DNA from 2 places in the Pseudomonas sp. GL_091 genome. Region 2 is predicted to be linked to the other one. Evidence: predicted binding sites of a transcription regulator. Region 2 holds the regulator's gene; the other holds the start of a gene.
The links. Region 2 encodes FliA, which starts transcription of late flagellar genes. Its sites were predicted from a motif close to CTAAAGTTTNNNNNNNNNNNGCCGNTAA; they were not measured.
Positions count from the first base shown of each region.

Region 1: a site for FliA is predicted at 3,905-3,932, ahead of AC3ITY_RS26980 (flagellar protein MotY). Genes of this name have one in related genera too.

Region 1 covers NZ_CM174451.1:5,934,763-5,942,896, reverse strand. The annotation lists gene grxD (Grx4 family monothiol glutaredoxin) at 1-1, shown strand, start outside; gene bfr (bacterioferritin) at 110-586, opposite strand; gene AC3ITY_RS27000 (bacterioferritin-associated ferredoxin) at 785-1,003, opposite strand; gene AC3ITY_RS26995 (peroxiredoxin) at 1,315-1,917, shown strand; gene rnt (ribonuclease T) at 2,118-2,795, opposite strand; gene pyrC (dihydroorotase) at 2,792-3,838, opposite strand; gene AC3ITY_RS26980 (flagellar protein MotY) at 3,998-4,903, shown strand; gene AC3ITY_RS26975 (argininosuccinate synthase) at 5,033-6,250, shown strand; gene AC3ITY_RS26970 (hypothetical protein) at 6,401-7,099, opposite strand; gene AC3ITY_RS26965 (response regulator transcription factor) at 7,642-8,134, shown strand, end outside.
Region 2 covers NZ_CM174451.1:1,704,993-1,713,126, forward strand. The annotation lists gene fliR (flagellar biosynthetic protein FliR) at 1-210, shown strand, start outside; gene flhB (flagellar biosynthesis protein FlhB) at 214-1,353, shown strand; gene flhA (flagellar biosynthesis protein FlhA) at 1,589-3,718, shown strand; gene flhF (flagellar biosynthesis GTPase FlhF) at 3,730-5,058, shown strand; gene fleN (flagellar synthesis regulator FleN) at 5,175-6,005, shown strand; gene fliA (RNA polymerase sigma factor FliA) at 6,002-6,742, shown strand; gene AC3ITY_RS07815 (chemotaxis response regulator CheY) at 6,911-7,282, shown strand; gene AC3ITY_RS07820 (protein phosphatase CheZ) at 7,304-8,092, shown strand; gene AC3ITY_RS07825 (chemotaxis protein CheA) at 8,119-8,134, shown strand, end outside.

The DNA of each region.
Region 1 (8,134 bases), 2.9 Mb from region 2:
ATTCGCTTCTGCCCGGATTTCGGTCAAACCTGAAGCCCGGGCAACAAAAAGCCCCGCCACTCGAAAGAGGGCGGGGCTTTTTATTGCATCGAGATTAATGACGTAGAACTTACTCGTCTTCGCCCATCTGCGATTGCAGGTAGTTCTCGATACCGATTTTATCGATCAGGCCCAACTGGGTTTCCAGCCAGTCGATATGTTCTTCTTCGGACTCGAGGATATCTTCAAGCAGCTCACGGCTACCGAAGTCGCCAACTGTTTCGCAATGCGCGATGGCTACTTTCAGATCGGCATGGCCAGTTTTCTCGATACGCAGATCGCACTCCAGCATTTCCTTGGTGTGTTCGCCGATGTGCAGCTTGCCAAGGTCCTGGACGTTCGGCAGGCCTTCAAGGAACAGGATGCGCTTGATCAGCTTGTCCGCGTGCTTCATCTCGTCGATGGATTCGTGGTACTCGTGCTTGCCGAGCTTGTTCAGGCCCCAATCTTCATACATGCGCGCATGCAGGAAATATTGATTGATCGCGACCAGTTCATTGGCGAGGATCTTGTTGAGATGCTGGATGACTGTAACGTCGCCTTTCATGATGGGGTCCTGCCCTGTATTAGCTGTCAATAGAGCAGAGTTTGAGCCGCGTATTTAAGAGTGTCAAACCTAAGTTATTGAAACTTAAATGAAAATTAATCGGAATAAGAATGTTTGTGTTCCGCGTCTAGAACATAACTAGTTGATTTTGAGGCATAAAAAAACCGGACATATGTCCGGTTCTTTGAAATTCGATATTTAAGCTGCTGTAAATTCTGCTGGAAAAGGAATTGCAGCCTGGGCCGTTTGCAGTTTGGTCAGAGTCTCGCGGACCACTTCCTTGGCAAGGCAGGCACATTTGCCGCATTGACTGGCAACGCCGGTAGCCACACGGACTTCCTTGTAGCTGCAGCATCCTTCATAGATCGCATCGCGGATTTGACCGTCGGTGACGCCAGTGCAGAGGCAAACATACATAAGGAAGGTCCGTCGCTGATTGTGACTCAATTGCGATGGATCTTAATGTTAACGAGAATGATTGTCAAAGTGGTTTCAGGGCACTTTTCGCCATAAGCGGGTATGGCTGACGAACGGTCGGCCTGGCAAATCGGTGATACAAAACCGTCGGGGATTTCATCGTACGGGGAAAAAACAGCTAAGCCAGCTCAAACACGCGGTGTATGATGGCCGGTCTTTTGCGACCGGGGATCGTGTCACAGGGCTGTCGCCTCAGGGTGGCAGGCTGATGCGAACCCTGTTTCTCACGCTATTACACCAGGAGATATCCAATGAGCGTACTCGTAGGCAAGCAAGCCCCTGACTTCACCGTACCGGCCGTACTCGGCAATGGCGAGATCGTTGACAGCTTCACCCTGTCCTCGGCGATCAAAGGCAAATACGGCCTGGTGTTCTTCTACCCACTGGACTTCACCTTCGTTTGCCCGTCCGAGCTGATCGCTCTGGACAACCGCATGTCTGAGTTCAAGGCACGCAACGTTGAAGTGATCGCTGTTTCGATCGACTCGCACTTCACCCACAACGCATGGCGCAACACTCCAGTGAACAATGGCGGTATCGGCCAGGTTCGCTACACCATGGCTGCCGACATCAAGCAGGACATCATGAAGGCCTACGACGTTCAGTCCGCTGACGGCGTTGCTTTCCGTGGCGCGTTCCTGATCGACGACAAAGGCGTTGTCCGCTCGCAGATCATCAACGACCTGCCGCTGGGCCGTAACATGGAAGAGCTGATCCGTCTGGTCGACGCTCTGCAATTCCACGAAGCGCACGGCGAAGTCTGCCCTGCCAACTGGAAGAAAGGCGACAAAGGCATGAACGCTTCGCCAGAAGGCGTTGCGGCTTACCTGACCGAGCACGCTGCCGCTCTGTAAGGCGCACGCTCCAGCTATAAAAAGCAGGTACAAAAAAACCGGCCATCGAGGCCGGTTTTTTTATGGGCGTTTTTTGCTCTCTGTAGGAGCGAGCTTGCTCCGGGCGGCGTTCCGACGATGGACTTGAGTGCGCTGCGGAGAGTCAAGCTCCCCGCGTTATCGTTCACGACCATCGCGAGCAAGCTCGCTCCTACAACACATCAATCGTCGAAGTCTTCCCAGCCGCCCATCTGCTTCCAGCGATTGACGATGCCGCAGAACAGCTCTGCCGTCTTCTCGGTGTCATAGCGAGCCGAGTGAGCCTCGCGACCATCGAAGTCGATGTCCGCTGCCTGGCAAGCCTTGGCCAGTACGGTTTGACCGTAAGCGAGGCCAGCGAGCGTTGCGGTATCGAAACTGGAGAACGGGTGGAACGGATTGCGCTTCATGTCCAGCCGCGCAACCGCAGCATTGAGAAAGCCCAGGTCGAAGCTGCTGTTATGCCCGACCAGGATCGCCCGTTTGCAGCCATTGGCCTTGAGGGCCTTGCGCACGCCGCGGAAGATATCGTTCAGGGCAGACTCTTCACTCACGGCCATGCGCAGGGGGTGATCGAGCTTGATCCCGGTGAATTCCAGGGCAGCCGCTTCGATGTTCGCGCCTTCGAACGGCTCGACACGGAAGAAGTAGGTGTGATCCGGATAAACGAAACCCTTTTCATCCATGGCGATGGTGGTCGCGGCGATTTCCAGCAGGGCGTCGGTGGCCGAATTGAAGCCACCGGTTTCTACGTCGACGACAACTGGCAGGTAACCACGGAACCTGGCAGCCATTGGATGACGAGGGCCGCCTCCGCCGCCGTTGCCTTCCAGTTCGTCGTCGAAATGGTCTTCACTCACGCGTGTTCCTCCAGCAGGCGCCAGCGCAGTTTTTCACCGGCGCGCAGCGGGATAACGGTCAGCTCGCCAAATGGCAGGCTGGTCGGGGCGGTCCACTCTTCACGGACCAGGGTGATGCGATCGGTGTTCGCCGGCAGGCCATAGAACCTGGGGCCGTTGAGGCTGGCGAAGGCTTCGAGTTTGTCCAGCGCGTTGCGCTGTTCGAAGGCTTCGGCATACATCTCGATCGCTGCATAAGCGGTGTAGCAACCGGCGCAACCGCAGGCTGCTTCCTTGGCGTGCTGGGCGTGGGGCGCCGAGTCGGTGCCGAGGAAGAACTTCTCGCTGCCGCTGGTGGCCGCGTCGAGCAGGGCTTCCTGGTGGGTATTGCGCTTGAGGATCGGCAGGCAATAGAAGTGCGGCCGAATCCCGCCCACCAGCATGTGGTTGCGGTTGTACAGCAGGTGGTGCGCGGTGATGGTCGCGCCGACGTTGGCTGAAGCCGAGTTGACGAACTGCACGGCGTCCGTGGTGGTGATGTGTTCGAAGACCACTTTGAGGGTCGGGAAACGCTCGACCACACGGCGCATGTGCTCGTCGATGAAGATTTTTTCGCGGTCGAACACGTCGACATCACCACGGGTGACTTCACCGTGAACCAGCAACGGCATCCCGACTTCGGCCATGGCCTCAAGTGCAGGGAAAATCTTGTCGATGCTGGTGACGCCAGAGTCCGAGTTGGTGGTCGCGCCGGCCGGGTACAGCTTGGCGGCGTGAATGAATCCGCAGGCTTTGGCCTCGCGAATTTCTTCAGGCTGGGTGCGGTCGGTCAGGTACAGGACCATCAGTGGCTCGAACAGGCTGCCGGCCGGGCGGGCAGCGAGAATCCGCTGGCGATAGCCGTCGGCTTCGGTCGCGTTGCGCACCGGTGGAACCAGGTTGGGCATGATGATGGCGCGGCCAAAGGTGCGCGCGACATCCGCGACGGTATTGGTCAATACGGCACCATCGCGAAGATGAATATGCCAGTCGTCGGGACGCAGCAGGGTCAGGCGGTCGGACATGAGGGGATTCCAGGCGGGTCAAACTCAAGGGAATGCTACCGGAAAAGACTCTTGCAGGCACTCGCTATCAAGTTTTGCAGGAAGCTTCCGATATCCAACAGGTATGCCGTAAACATGTGTGTGTCGGTCTTTTTGTTGTAGAAGCCAGTGGAGCCTCCCGTGCGCCAGCGTTTTTTAGCCTTGCTCAGTGTGTTTGCCAGTCTTCCCGTGATGGCGCTCACTTTCCAGACCCGTCTGGAGAGCATTGAGTGGACGGTCGAGGGTGACAAGTTCGAATGCCGCCTGACTCAGCCGATCACCGACTTCGGTTCGGGCGAGTTCGTGCGTCGTGCCGGCGAGCAGGCGACTTTTCGTCTGAAAACCTACAATCCGATGATCGGCGGCGGTTCGGCGACCTTGCTGGCGGCTGCGGCACCGTGGCAACCGGGGCGTGACGATATCAACCTGGGCACGGTGAGAATCGGCAACGGCAACGTATTGTTCAACAGTTCACAGGTTCAGGCCGGACGCCTGATCAGCGGACTGATGGACGGTCGCAGTCCGGTGGTTCGCCATTCCTCGGGGGATGGGCGGGTGTCGGAAGTGCGCTTGCTACCGGTCAGGTTCACCAAGGCGTTTGCCGACTACCAGGGTTGTGTGGCGAAACTGTTGCCACAGAATTTCGAACAGGTGAAGCAATCCGAAATCGGCTTCCCCGGCGGCGGAATAGAACTCGACAGCGCCGCAAAAGCCAAACTGCAGGTGATGCTGGAGTACATGAAGGCCGATCCGACGGTCAATCACATCGAGCTCGACGGTCACTCCGACAACAGCGGCAACCGCCTGACCAACCGCGACCTGTCGCGGCGCCGAGCCCTGGCAGTGCTGGAGTTCTTCAAGGCCAACGGCATCCAGGAGTCGCAAATCACCATGCGTTTCCATGGCGAGCGTTATCCGTTGGCGCCTAATACCAGCAACACCAACCGCGCGAAGAACCGTCGGGTAGCGGTACGCCTGGAGCGCGGAGCATCTGTGGAACAAGTCGCTCCGCAGGCGACGAAAGCGGCCACTTCGGCCACTTCCTGACCCGGCTGTAATCGTCGCGCCTTCGACAGAATCTGTCGCTTCGTCGTCATAAGCTGTCGCGCCCCTGTAAATTATCCTGCATGAGCGGTAGACTTGACGGCTTTCCGTAGAACCCCGTGGAGTGATGGCATGGCGGACGTAAACAAGGTCGTTCTGGCGTATTCCGGCGGCCTGGACACTTCGGTGATCCTCAAGTGGCTGCAGGATACTTATAACTGTGAAGTGGTGACCTTCACCGCTGACCTGGGTCAGGGCGAAGAGGTCGAACCTGCACGTGCCAAGGCTCAGGCCATGGGCGTCAAAGAGATCTACATCGACGACTTGCGCGAAGAGTTCGTGCGCGATTTCGTTTTCCCGATGTTCCGCGCCAACACCGTTTACGAGGGCGAGTACCTGCTGGGTACTTCCATCGCTCGTCCGCTGATCGCCAAGCGCCTGATCGAAATCGCCAACGAAACCGGTGCAGACGCCATTTCCCATGGCGCCACCGGCAAGGGCAACGACCAGGTTCGTTTCGAACTGGGCGCGTACGCCTTGAAACCTGGTGTGAAAGTGATTGCCCCTTGGCGCGAATGGGACCTGCTGTCCCGTGAAAAGCTGATGGATTACGCCGATAAGCACGCGATCCCGATCGAGCGCCACGGCAAGAAGAAGTCCCCGTACTCCATGGATGCCAACTTGCTGCACATCTCCTATGAAGGTGGCGTGCTGGAAGACACCTGGACCGAGCACGAAGAAGACATGTGGCGCTGGACCGTTTCCCCGGAAAACGCTCCAGACAAGGCGCAGTACCTGGAACTGACCTACCGCAACGGCGACATCGTCGCGTTGGACGGCGTCGAAATGACTCCGGCCACTGTGCTGGCGACCCTGAACCGTATCGGTGGCGAACACGGTATCGGCCGTCTCGACATCGTCGAGAACCGCTACGTGGGCATGAAGTCCCGTGGCTGCTACGAAACCCCTGGCGGCACCATCATGCTGCGTGCCCACCGTGCGATCGAATCGATCACCCTGGACCGCGAAGTGGCTCACCTCAAAGACGAGCTGATGCCTAAGTACGCCAGCCTGATCTACACCGGCTACTGGTGGAGCCCTGAGCGTCTGATGCTGCAACAGATGATCGATGCGTCTCAGGTCAACGTGAACGGCGTTGTGCGCCTGAAGCTGTACAAGGGCAATGTGATCGTCACTGGCCGCAAGTCCGACGACTCGCTGTTCGACGCCAACATCGCTACCTTCGAAGAAGATGGCGGCGCGTACAACCAGGCGGATGCTGCGGGCTTCATCAAGCTCAACGCCCTGCGCATGCGCATTGCGGCGAACAAAGGCCGGAAGCTGTTCTGAGCCCTTTGAAATCGTGATGTATACCTGACCTCGTCCTCGACGAGGTCAGGTACCTGAAAACGGGGTGTGACGCCAGTTACTACGTTGTTGGGTGTTTTCGTTTCCGCTGATGATTTCCTGTTTTTCTCCTTCTCGATGGTCTGACCTGTACTACACGTTGTTGTTCGCCGGTTGCCCGGCCTGATCAATGACCGACAACCTGTGCGAGTCCAGATTGTAGGCAACATAAAAGGCGGCACAGCGCTTCCTGGTCTGCTTTGAATATTTAAGCGCACTGGCTTTCAGTAAAGTCTCCGAAACGGCACAAGTGACAAACAGAGTCACGTACGCCGTCTTTTCCCGTGGCCTCTGGAGGTTTTCCAGCAGCGCTCCAAACTCGACCTCCTTGCTCATCCAGCGTGCATCAACGATGTACAGGTCTTTTATAAGCTCCGGTAACTGAAGCTGGTGCTGAACAGAGACAGTGGTTTGCAGACCAATCTCGGTTGGCGGGTCCTGTGCGCCGCAGGGCGTTCGAGTTGACTGCGGGTCATTCATTGACGTTTCCAGAGCGGGATTTCCAGATGACTTCCCGGACGCTTTTTTTTCCGGCCGCCCAGCATCATCCATGACCTTCATGAAGTGTTTTCCCTTTTCAAAGTCGGAGGGCGCATAAAGGGATTTGTAGTTGAAGTTGAGTGTCGCGAAAAAAAGCAAAAGTAAATAAAACGGAAAGCTGATCAGAAACCAGACGTAGAGTTCTCTTTCCTCTTGGTCGAGGAAAGGTAGAGAAACGGCTGCCGAAGTTTCAGAGAGTGCTGCGAATATCGCGATAATTGTCATCGGGTTGGTGATTCGTTTTTTTATCATGTTCTGTACTCATGCCGGGTTGTCTTTTCTCGAATGGTTTATGAGGTTGGTTTTATGTGGTGATTATTGTAGTGAATTTTATTGCTTGTTGGTTTTGATACGCATTTTTGTTTGTTGTGTTGCTCTTCGATTTTTTGAATGGTGGTGGTGTTTTAATGATTGCTCAAAAAATATTATTTGCTGTAAGAATAATTGGATGCTTGGTGTGTGATATGTCTGGTGTGAATGTTTAGTGCGTAAATATCAGTTGGGTTTTAACAGAGTGGTAGAGGCTTATGTTTTTCAGGGTGCTACCGCTCAAGCTGGCTCTCGGAAAATTTTGGTCGTAAATCGATAGAAGTGACGGCTGGAAAGTGCGACACACTGACGCTGATACAGTTTTCAATTGATTCTGCTCGAGGGATTTTTGTAGGAGAAATCCGTGTTGTTTGTAGGGGATGTCTCTTGGTGTGGGTGGCTGGGAAGGGCGACATGCCATGGGTGAAACGACTAGGCTATTGTGCGGGCTCTAAAAATTCGAACAGCGAAAATTGGACTTGCCCATGAATAAAGTGCTGATCGTGGATGATCACCCCGTCATTCGTCTTGCGGTACGTATGCTAATGGAGCGTCATGGCTACGAAGTTATTGCAGAAACCGATAATGGTGTGGACGCACTGCAACTAGCCCGTGAACTTATGCCGGATATTGTCATTCTGGATATCGGGATTCCGAAGCTGGACGGGTTGGAAGTCATCGCGCGTTTGTCTTCGACCTCAATGCCTATGAAAGTGCTGATTTTGACTTCCCAGGCACCGGGGCATTTTTCCATGCGTTGCATGCAATCCGGTGCAGCCGGTTATGTCTGCAAACAACAAGACCTGACGGAGTTGCTCAGTGCAATAAAGGCGGTGTTGTCAGGCTACAGTTACTTTCCTAACCAAGCCTTGCATACCGTGCGTTGCAGTTTGGGAAATGCCAGTGAGGCTGATATGGTTGATCGCTTGTCAGGACGGGAAATGATGGTCTTGCAACAGTTGGCCCGAGGAAAGACCA
Region 2 (8,134 bases):
GCGATCACCGCATTGCTGGTGGTCAACATTGCGTTTGGCGTCATGACCCGGGCGGCGCCGCAACTCAATATTTTCTCGGTCGGCTTCCCGCTGATCCTGGTGCTTGGGCTGTTCATCGTCTGGGTCGGGCTGGCGGACATTCTCAACCAGTATCAACCGCTGGCCACCGAGGCCTTGCAGTTGTTACGCGAAATGGCGCGGGCGAGCTGAGTCATGGCCGAGAGCGAAAGCGGTCAGGACAAAACAGAAGACCCCACGGAGAAGCGCAAGCAGGACTCCCGTGAAAAGGGTGAGGTAGCCCGGTCCAAGGAACTCAACACCCTGGCGATCATGCTGGTCGGTGCCTCGGCGTTGTTGATTTTTGGCGGCGCCATGGCACAGGACATGATGGAGCTGATGCGCATCAACTTCTCGCTGCCGCGGGAAGTGATTCTGGATCAGCGCTCCATGGCCACCTACCTGATGCGCTCGGGGCAAATTGCCCTGTGGTCGATTCAGCCGGTGATGATCACGCTGGTGCTGGCCGCCATCATCGGTCCGATTTCCCTGGGTGGCTGGCTGTTCGCGGCGAGTTCCATGGCGCCCAAATTCAGCCGCTTGAATCCCGGTCCTGGCCTCAAGCGCATGTTCTCGACCAAGTCGCTGATCGAGCTGCTCAAGGCCCTGGCCAAGTTCATCATCATCCTGTTCGTGGCGCTGGCGGTACTGTCGTCGGACATCGATGACCTGCTGCGCATCGCCCATGAGCCCCTGGACATGGCGATCATTCACAGCCTGCAGGTGGTGGGCTGGAGTACCTTGTGGATGGCGTGCGGGCTGATCCTGATCGCTGTGGTGGATGTGCCGGTACAGCTCTGGGAAAGCCACAAGAAACTGCTGATGACCAAGCAGGAAGTGCGTGACGAGCATAAGGACCAGGAGGGGCGGCCGGAGGTCAAGCAGCGGATTCGACAGCTGCAACGCGAGATGTCCCAGCGGCGAATGATGGCCGCCATTCCCGAGGCCGATGTGGTCATCACCAACCCGACGCACTACGCCGTGGCCCTCAAGTACGATCCGGAAAAGGGTAATGCGCCGGTATTGCTGGCCAAGGGTAGCGACTTCCTGGCCCTGAAGATCCGCGAGATCGCGGCGGCCAACGAGATCCTGCTGCTGGAGTCGCCAGCGCTGGCGCGGTCGATCTACTACTCCACCGAACTTGAGCAGGAAATCCCCGGCGGGCTCTACCTGGCGGTCGCGCAGGTGCTGGCTTACGTTTATCAGATTCGACAGTACCGGGCGGGCAAGGGCAAGCGGCCGGATCCGCTCAAGGATGACCTGCCGATTCCGCCGGATTTGCGCCGCGATTCCTGATTTCGATATCGATCAGTGTGGGAGCGAGCCTGCTCGCGATAGCGCCTGCACAGGCACAATTTGTGTCGACTGACACGCCGTCATCGCGAGCAGGCTCGCTCCCACAGGGTTCGCAAAAAACTCTCGGTAACCCCTCTGTTTCTTGCCTCTGCAAAAGTTGGAAAGCTTCTTGCAGTAGCCGTTCTGCGCCTGCTTCGGGCGTCAAAAGTTTGCTTTAAAGGAACGGGGAAAACCGGTGGATCGCTCTCAGTTAATCAACAGTGCCCGCAGCAACATTGCCGACCTCAGTCGGGGCAATCTGGGCGTGCCGCTGTTGTTGCTGGTCATGCTGGCGATGATGATGTTGCCGGTGCCGCCGTTCCTGCTGGACGTGTTCTTCACCTTCAACATTGCCCTGTCCATCGTCGTGCTGCTGGTGTGCGTCTACGCCTTGCGCCCGCTGGATTTCGCGGTGTTCCCGACCATTCTGCTGGTGGCGACCCTGTTGCGCCTGGCGTTGAACGTGGCTTCCACGCGGGTGGTGATGCTCCACGGCCAGGACGGTCATGCCGCCGCCGGCAAGGTGATCCAGGCCTTCGGCGAGGTGGTGATCGGCGGTAACTACGTGGTCGGTATCGTGGTCTTCGCGATCTTGATGATCATCAACTTCGTCGTGGTGACCAAGGGTGCAGGGCGGATTTCCGAGGTGAGCGCGCGTTTCACCCTCGATGCGATGCCCGGCAAGCAAATGGCGATCGACGCCGACCTCAACGCCGGCCTGATCGATCAGGCCCAGGCCAAGGCCCGTCGTTCGGAAGTGGCCCAGGAAGCCGAGTTCTACGGTTCCATGGACGGTGCCAGCAAATTCGTCCGCGGTGACGCCATCGCCGGCCTGCTGATCCTGTTCATCAACCTGATCGGTGGTATGGCAGTCGGTATCTTCCAGCACAACATGAACTTCGCCGACGCCGGCAAGGTGTATGCGCTGTTGACCATCGGTGACGGATTGGTGGCGCAATTGCCATCACTGTTGTTATCGACAGCCGCCGCGATCATGGTGACCCGTGCTTCCGGTTCGGAAGACATGGGCAAGCAAATCAATCGCCAGATGTTCGCCTCGCCCAAGGCGTTGGCGGTGGCGGCAGGCTTGATGGCGGTCATGGGCCTGGTGCCCGGCATGCCGCATTTTTCGTTCCTGAGCATGGCGGCCCTGGCGGCCGGTGGCGCTTACCTGTTCTGGAAAAAGCAGAACGTCGCCAAGGTTCAGGCCCTGCAAGAGGTCAAGCGCCAGCAGGAGTTGCTGCCGTCGCCGGCCCGCGCCCAGGAAACCAAGGAGCTTGGCTGGGATGACGTGACGCCCATCGACATGATCGGCCTGGAAGTGGGTTATCGCCTGATTCCGTTGGTGGACCGCAACCAGGGCGGCCAGTTGCTGGCGCGGATCAAGGGGGTGCGCAAGAAGCTGTCCCAGGATCTGGGCTTCCTGATGCCCACGGTGCATATCCGCGACAACCTCGACCTGGCGCCCAGTGCCTACCGACTGACCCTCATGGGGGTAATCCTGGCCGAAGCAGAGATTTACCCGGATCGCGAGCTGGCGATCAACCCGGGGCAGGTCTACGGCACGCTCAACGGCATTACCGCCAAAGATCCGGCTTTCGGCCTGGAGGCGGTCTGGATCGAAATCAGCCAGCGCGCCCAAGCGCAATCCCTCGGTTATACGGTGGTCGATGCCAGTACAGTAGTGGCCACCCACCTGAACCAGATACTTTACAAGCATTCCAGTGAACTGATCGGTCACGAAGAAGTGCAGCAGCTCATGCAATTGCTGGGCAAAAGCTCGCCGAAACTGGCCGAGGAGCTGGTGCCGGGCGTGGTTTCGCTGTCGCAGCTGCTCAAGGTGCTGCAGGCGCTGTTGGCCGAACAAGTGCCGGTGCGCGACATCCGCAGCATTGCCGAGGCCATCGCCAACAATGCCGCCAAGAGTCAAGATACCGCCGCGCTGGTGGCTGCCGTGCGGGTTGGCGTATCCCGTGCAATCGTCCAAAGCATTGTAGGCACTGAGTCGGAGCTGCCAGTCATCACGCTGGAGCCAAGGTTGGAACAGATATTGCTCAATAGTCTGCAAAAGGCCGGGCAAGGCTCGGAAGAGGGCGTTCTGCTGGAGCCAAGCATGGCTGAGAAGCTGCAACGTTCGTTGATCGACGCGGCGCAGCGCCAGGAGATGCAAGGTCAGCCGGTGATTCTGCTGGTGGCAGGTCCGGTTCGCGCGATGCTCTCGCGATTCGGTCGGCTCGCAGTCCCGGGTTTGCACGTGTTGGCTTACCAGGAAATCCCTGACAACAAGCAAGTGACCATCGTTGCGACAGTAGGGCCCAACGGCTGAGGTAGTGGTTTATGCAAGTTAAGCGTTTTTTCGCCGCCGATATGCGTCAGGCCATGAAGCTGGTTCGCGATGAGCTGGGCGCTGATGCCGCCATCATTGGCAACCGCCGGATCGCAGGAGGTGTCGAACTGACGGCTGCACTGGATTACAAGTTGTCGGCGCTGGCACCGCGGGTTCCGAACATGGAACTCGAAGACGAGCTGCGCAAGACTCAGTCGCGGATCGTCACCGCCCAGGCCGAATTGAGCCTGCGTGGCGACGGCGAGAGCGACAATGCGACCAATCGCCAGTTGTTCGCAGGCTTGCCGCTCACCGCAGCCGAGCCGTTGATCGAGCCAACCTACGCCGAACCCCGTCGCCCCGCACCGGCCGCTGCACCAGCCTCCACTGGCGTGGACCCGCGCGCGTTCGACTCGATGCGTTTCGAGCTCAACAGCCTGCGCGAACTCATGGAAGTACAGCTGGGCTCGCTGGCCTGGAATCAGCTGCAGGGCAGCCGTCCGGACCAGGCCAACCTCTGGCGTCGCCTGCAACGCATCGGCCTGTCCGGCCCGCTGTCGCGCGACCTTTTGGCGATGATCACCGATATCGAAGAGCCTCGTCAGGCCTGGCGCATGTTGCTGGCGCACCTGGCGCGCATGATCGTGACACCGGAAATTGAGCCTCTGGAAGAAGGCGGCGTGATTGCCATGGTCGGCCCGGCCGGCATGGGCAAGACCACCACCCTGGCCAAGCTGGCCGCCCGTTACGTGCTCAAGTACGGCGCGCAGAACATAGCGCTGGTGAGCATGGACAGCTTCCGCATTGGTGCCCAGGAGCAGCTCAAGACCCTGGGGCGCATTCTCAACGTGCCGGTGACCCACGTCGATCCGGGCCAGTCCCTGGTGCAGGCGCTGGAGCCCTTGCTGCGCAAGCGCGTGGTGCTGATCGATACCGCCGGCCTGCAGGCCAGCGACCCGGCCCTGCGCATGCAGCTCGAAAGCCTGGCCGGTCGAGGCATCCGCTCGAAAAATTATCTGGTCCTGGCAACCACCAGCCAGAAACAGGTTCTAACCGCCGCTTATCACAGTTACAAGCGTTGCGGGCTCGCGGGCTGCATCCTGACTAAACTGGATGAAACGGCTAGTCTGGGCGAGGTGCTGAGCTTGGCCATCAGTCATGAGTTACCCGTGGCCTACCTGACCGATGGCCCGCGGATTCCGGATGATCTCCATCTGCCGCGCCGTCATCAGTTGGTCAGTCGCGCCGTCAGCGTGCAAATGCAGGAAGAACCCAGCGAAGAAGCCATGGCTGACATGTTCGCTGATATTTACCACAGCCAAACCAAGCAGGTTGGCTAAGGTAGTAATGAACAGTTTTTGTACCTACATCGATGGTCTGCCATGCATTGTTCCGTTTGTGAACGCGCAGCCAGTAATGTGGCCTCCGTCTATGCAAGACAAGGTAAAGAAATAACATGGGCAGCATGCATCCCGTACAGGTGATCGCGGTGACCGGCGGCAAAGGTGGCGTCGGGAAAACTAATGTGTCAGTGAACTTGTCCCTGGCTCTGGCTGAGCTTGGCCGGCGCGTCATGCTGTTGGACGCCGACCTGGGACTGGCGAACGTCGACGTTCTGCTGGGCCTGACACCCAAACGTACCTTGGCCGACGTGATCGAGGGCCGCTGCGAACTGCGCGATGTACTGCTGCAGGGACCCGGCGGTATCCGTATCGTTCCGGCCGCATCCGGCACTCAGAGCATGGTGCATCTGAGCCCCGCGCAACACGCCGGCCTGATCCAGGCCTTCAGCGATATCGGCGACAACCTCGACGTATTGGTGATCGACACAGCTGCGGGCATTGGTGACTCGGTAGTCAGTTTCGTTCGCGCAGCCCAGGAAGTGCTGCTGGTGGTGTGCGACGAGCCGACCTCGATCACTGACGCCTACGCATTGATCAAACTGCTTAATCGTGACTACGGCATGAACCGCTTCCGCGTCCTGGCCAACATGGCCCAGAGTCCGCAGGAAGGGCGCAACCTGTTCGCCAAGTTGACCAAGGTCACGGATCGCTTCCTCGACGTCGCCCTGCAATACGTCGGCGCGGTGCCCTACGACGAAAGCGTGCGCAAGGCGGTGCAGAAGCAGCGCGCCGTCTACGAGGCCTTCCCGCGTTCCAAGTGCTCGCTGGCATTCAAGGCGATCGCACAGAAGGTCGATACCTGGCCGCTGCCTGCCAACCCGCGCGGGCACCTGGAATTTTTCGTCGAGCGCCTCGTGCAGCAGACAGCAGGACCGGTTCTATGACGGCAAGCGGTTACAACCTCTACAAAACATCGGCGCGTGATGCGCAGTACGAGCTGATCGAGCGTTACGCGCCGCTGGTTAAACGCATTGCCTACCACTTGTTGGCGCGCCTGCCGGCCAGTGTCCAGGTCGAAGACCTGATCCAGGCCGGGATGATCGGCCTGCTTGAAGTGTCGACCAAATATGACGCCAGCAAAGGCGCCAGTTTCGAGACGTACGCGGGCATTCGAATCCGCGGCGCCATGCTCGATGAAGTGCGTAAGGGGGACTGGGCGCCACGTTCGGTTCACCGCAATACACGCATGGTCAGCGACGCCATTCGCTCGATTGAAGCGAAAACCGGTCGTGATGCTAAAGATCACGAAGTTGCGGCCGAACTCCAATTGAGTCTCGACGATTACTACGGGATTTTGAACGACACCCTGGGCAGCCGGCTGTTCAGTTTCGACGATCTGTTGCAGGACGGCGAACACGAAGGGCTGCACGAGGATGGCGCGAGTGCTCATATCGAGCCGTCACGCGACCTGGAAGATGAACGCTTCCAGGCTGCGCTGGCAGATGCGATTGCCAATTTGCCGGAGCGTGAGCGACTGGTGTTGGCGCTGTACTACGACGAAGAGTTGAACCTCAAGGAAATCGGTGAGGTCCTTGGGGTCAGCGAATCTCGGGTCAGCCAGTTACACAGCCAGTGCGCAGCCCGTTTGCGGGGGCGTTTGGGGGAGTGGCGAGCGCGCTGAAGGCAGTGTGGGGGACACTGCGAACGAGGCCGGTGTGGTGTTGAACTGCGCCGGTCGCGATCTGTTGTGCTCCAGACAGTCATCGAGTGCTTTGCCGGATTGATTGAAATGGCGCGTCCAGGTGCTGGGCGCGTTTAAGACTGCTTGGAGGTCGAATTGGACAAGAACATGAAAATCCTCATCGTTGATGACTTCTCAACGATGCGGCGGATCATCAAGAACCTGCTGCGTGACCTTGGGTTCACCAACACCGTCGAGGCCGACGATGGCACTACCGCCATTCCGGTACTCAACAGCGGAAGCATCGACTTTCTGGTAACGGACTGGAACATGCCTGGCATGACCGGTATCGATCTGCTGCGCCACGTGCGTGCCGATGAAAAGCTCAAGCACCTGCCGGTGCTGATGGTGACCGCTGAAGCCAAGCGTGAGCAGATCATCGAAGCGGCCCAGGCCGGCGTTAACGGCTATGTGGTCAAACCCTTCACGGCCCAGGCGTTGAAAGAAAAAATCGAGAAGATTTTCGAACGCATCGGTTGATGAGTGCGCCATGGGGGAGCTATGGGCAATAACGAAACTTCATTGGGCGATTTTGAGTCGACCCTGAAAAAACACGCCGTCGAATTGGTCGCGAGCCTTGAAAAAGGCAAGTTCGGCGACGCGGTGCAATTGATCCATGAGCTCAACCAGACCCGTGACCGCGGCTTGTATCAGGAAGTGGGCAAGCTCACTCGCGAACTGCATAGCGCGATCGTCAATTTCCAGATTGACCCGCACATGCCGCAAGCCGAAGAAGTGTCGCAGATCACCGACGCCACCGAGCGTCTGGGGTATGTGGTCAAGCTGACCGAGGCTGCGGCCAACCGCACCATGGATCTGGTGGAAAGTGCCACGCCGCTGGTCAATGGCCTGGCGGATGAAGCCAAGGTCTTGAGCGCGGACTGGGGGCGCTTCATGCGTCGCGAAGTCGGCGCGCAAGAGTTTCGTGAACTGGCCCGGCGGGTCGACGGGTTCCTGGCGCGCAGCGGCACGGACAATCGCGCGGTGTCGGGCAACCTCAACGACATCCTGCTCGCCCAGGATTACCAGGACCTCACAGGCCAGGTGATCAAGCGTGTGACCCAGTTGGTCACCGAAGTTGAAAGCAACCTGCTCAAGCTCGTGCTGATGGCCAGTCAGGTGGACCGCTTTGCGGGCATCGAACATGACCGCGAAGCGATGCTTGCTGAAAAAGATCCACAAAAACATCTCTCTCAGGGTGAAGGTCCGCAGATTCATGCCGATAAAAGAGAAGACGTTGTGTCCGGTCAGGACGATGTGGACGATTTGCTATCCAGCCTTGGATTTTAGGTAGACCTGTTAGGAGCACCCCCTTAATGAGCTTCGGCGCCG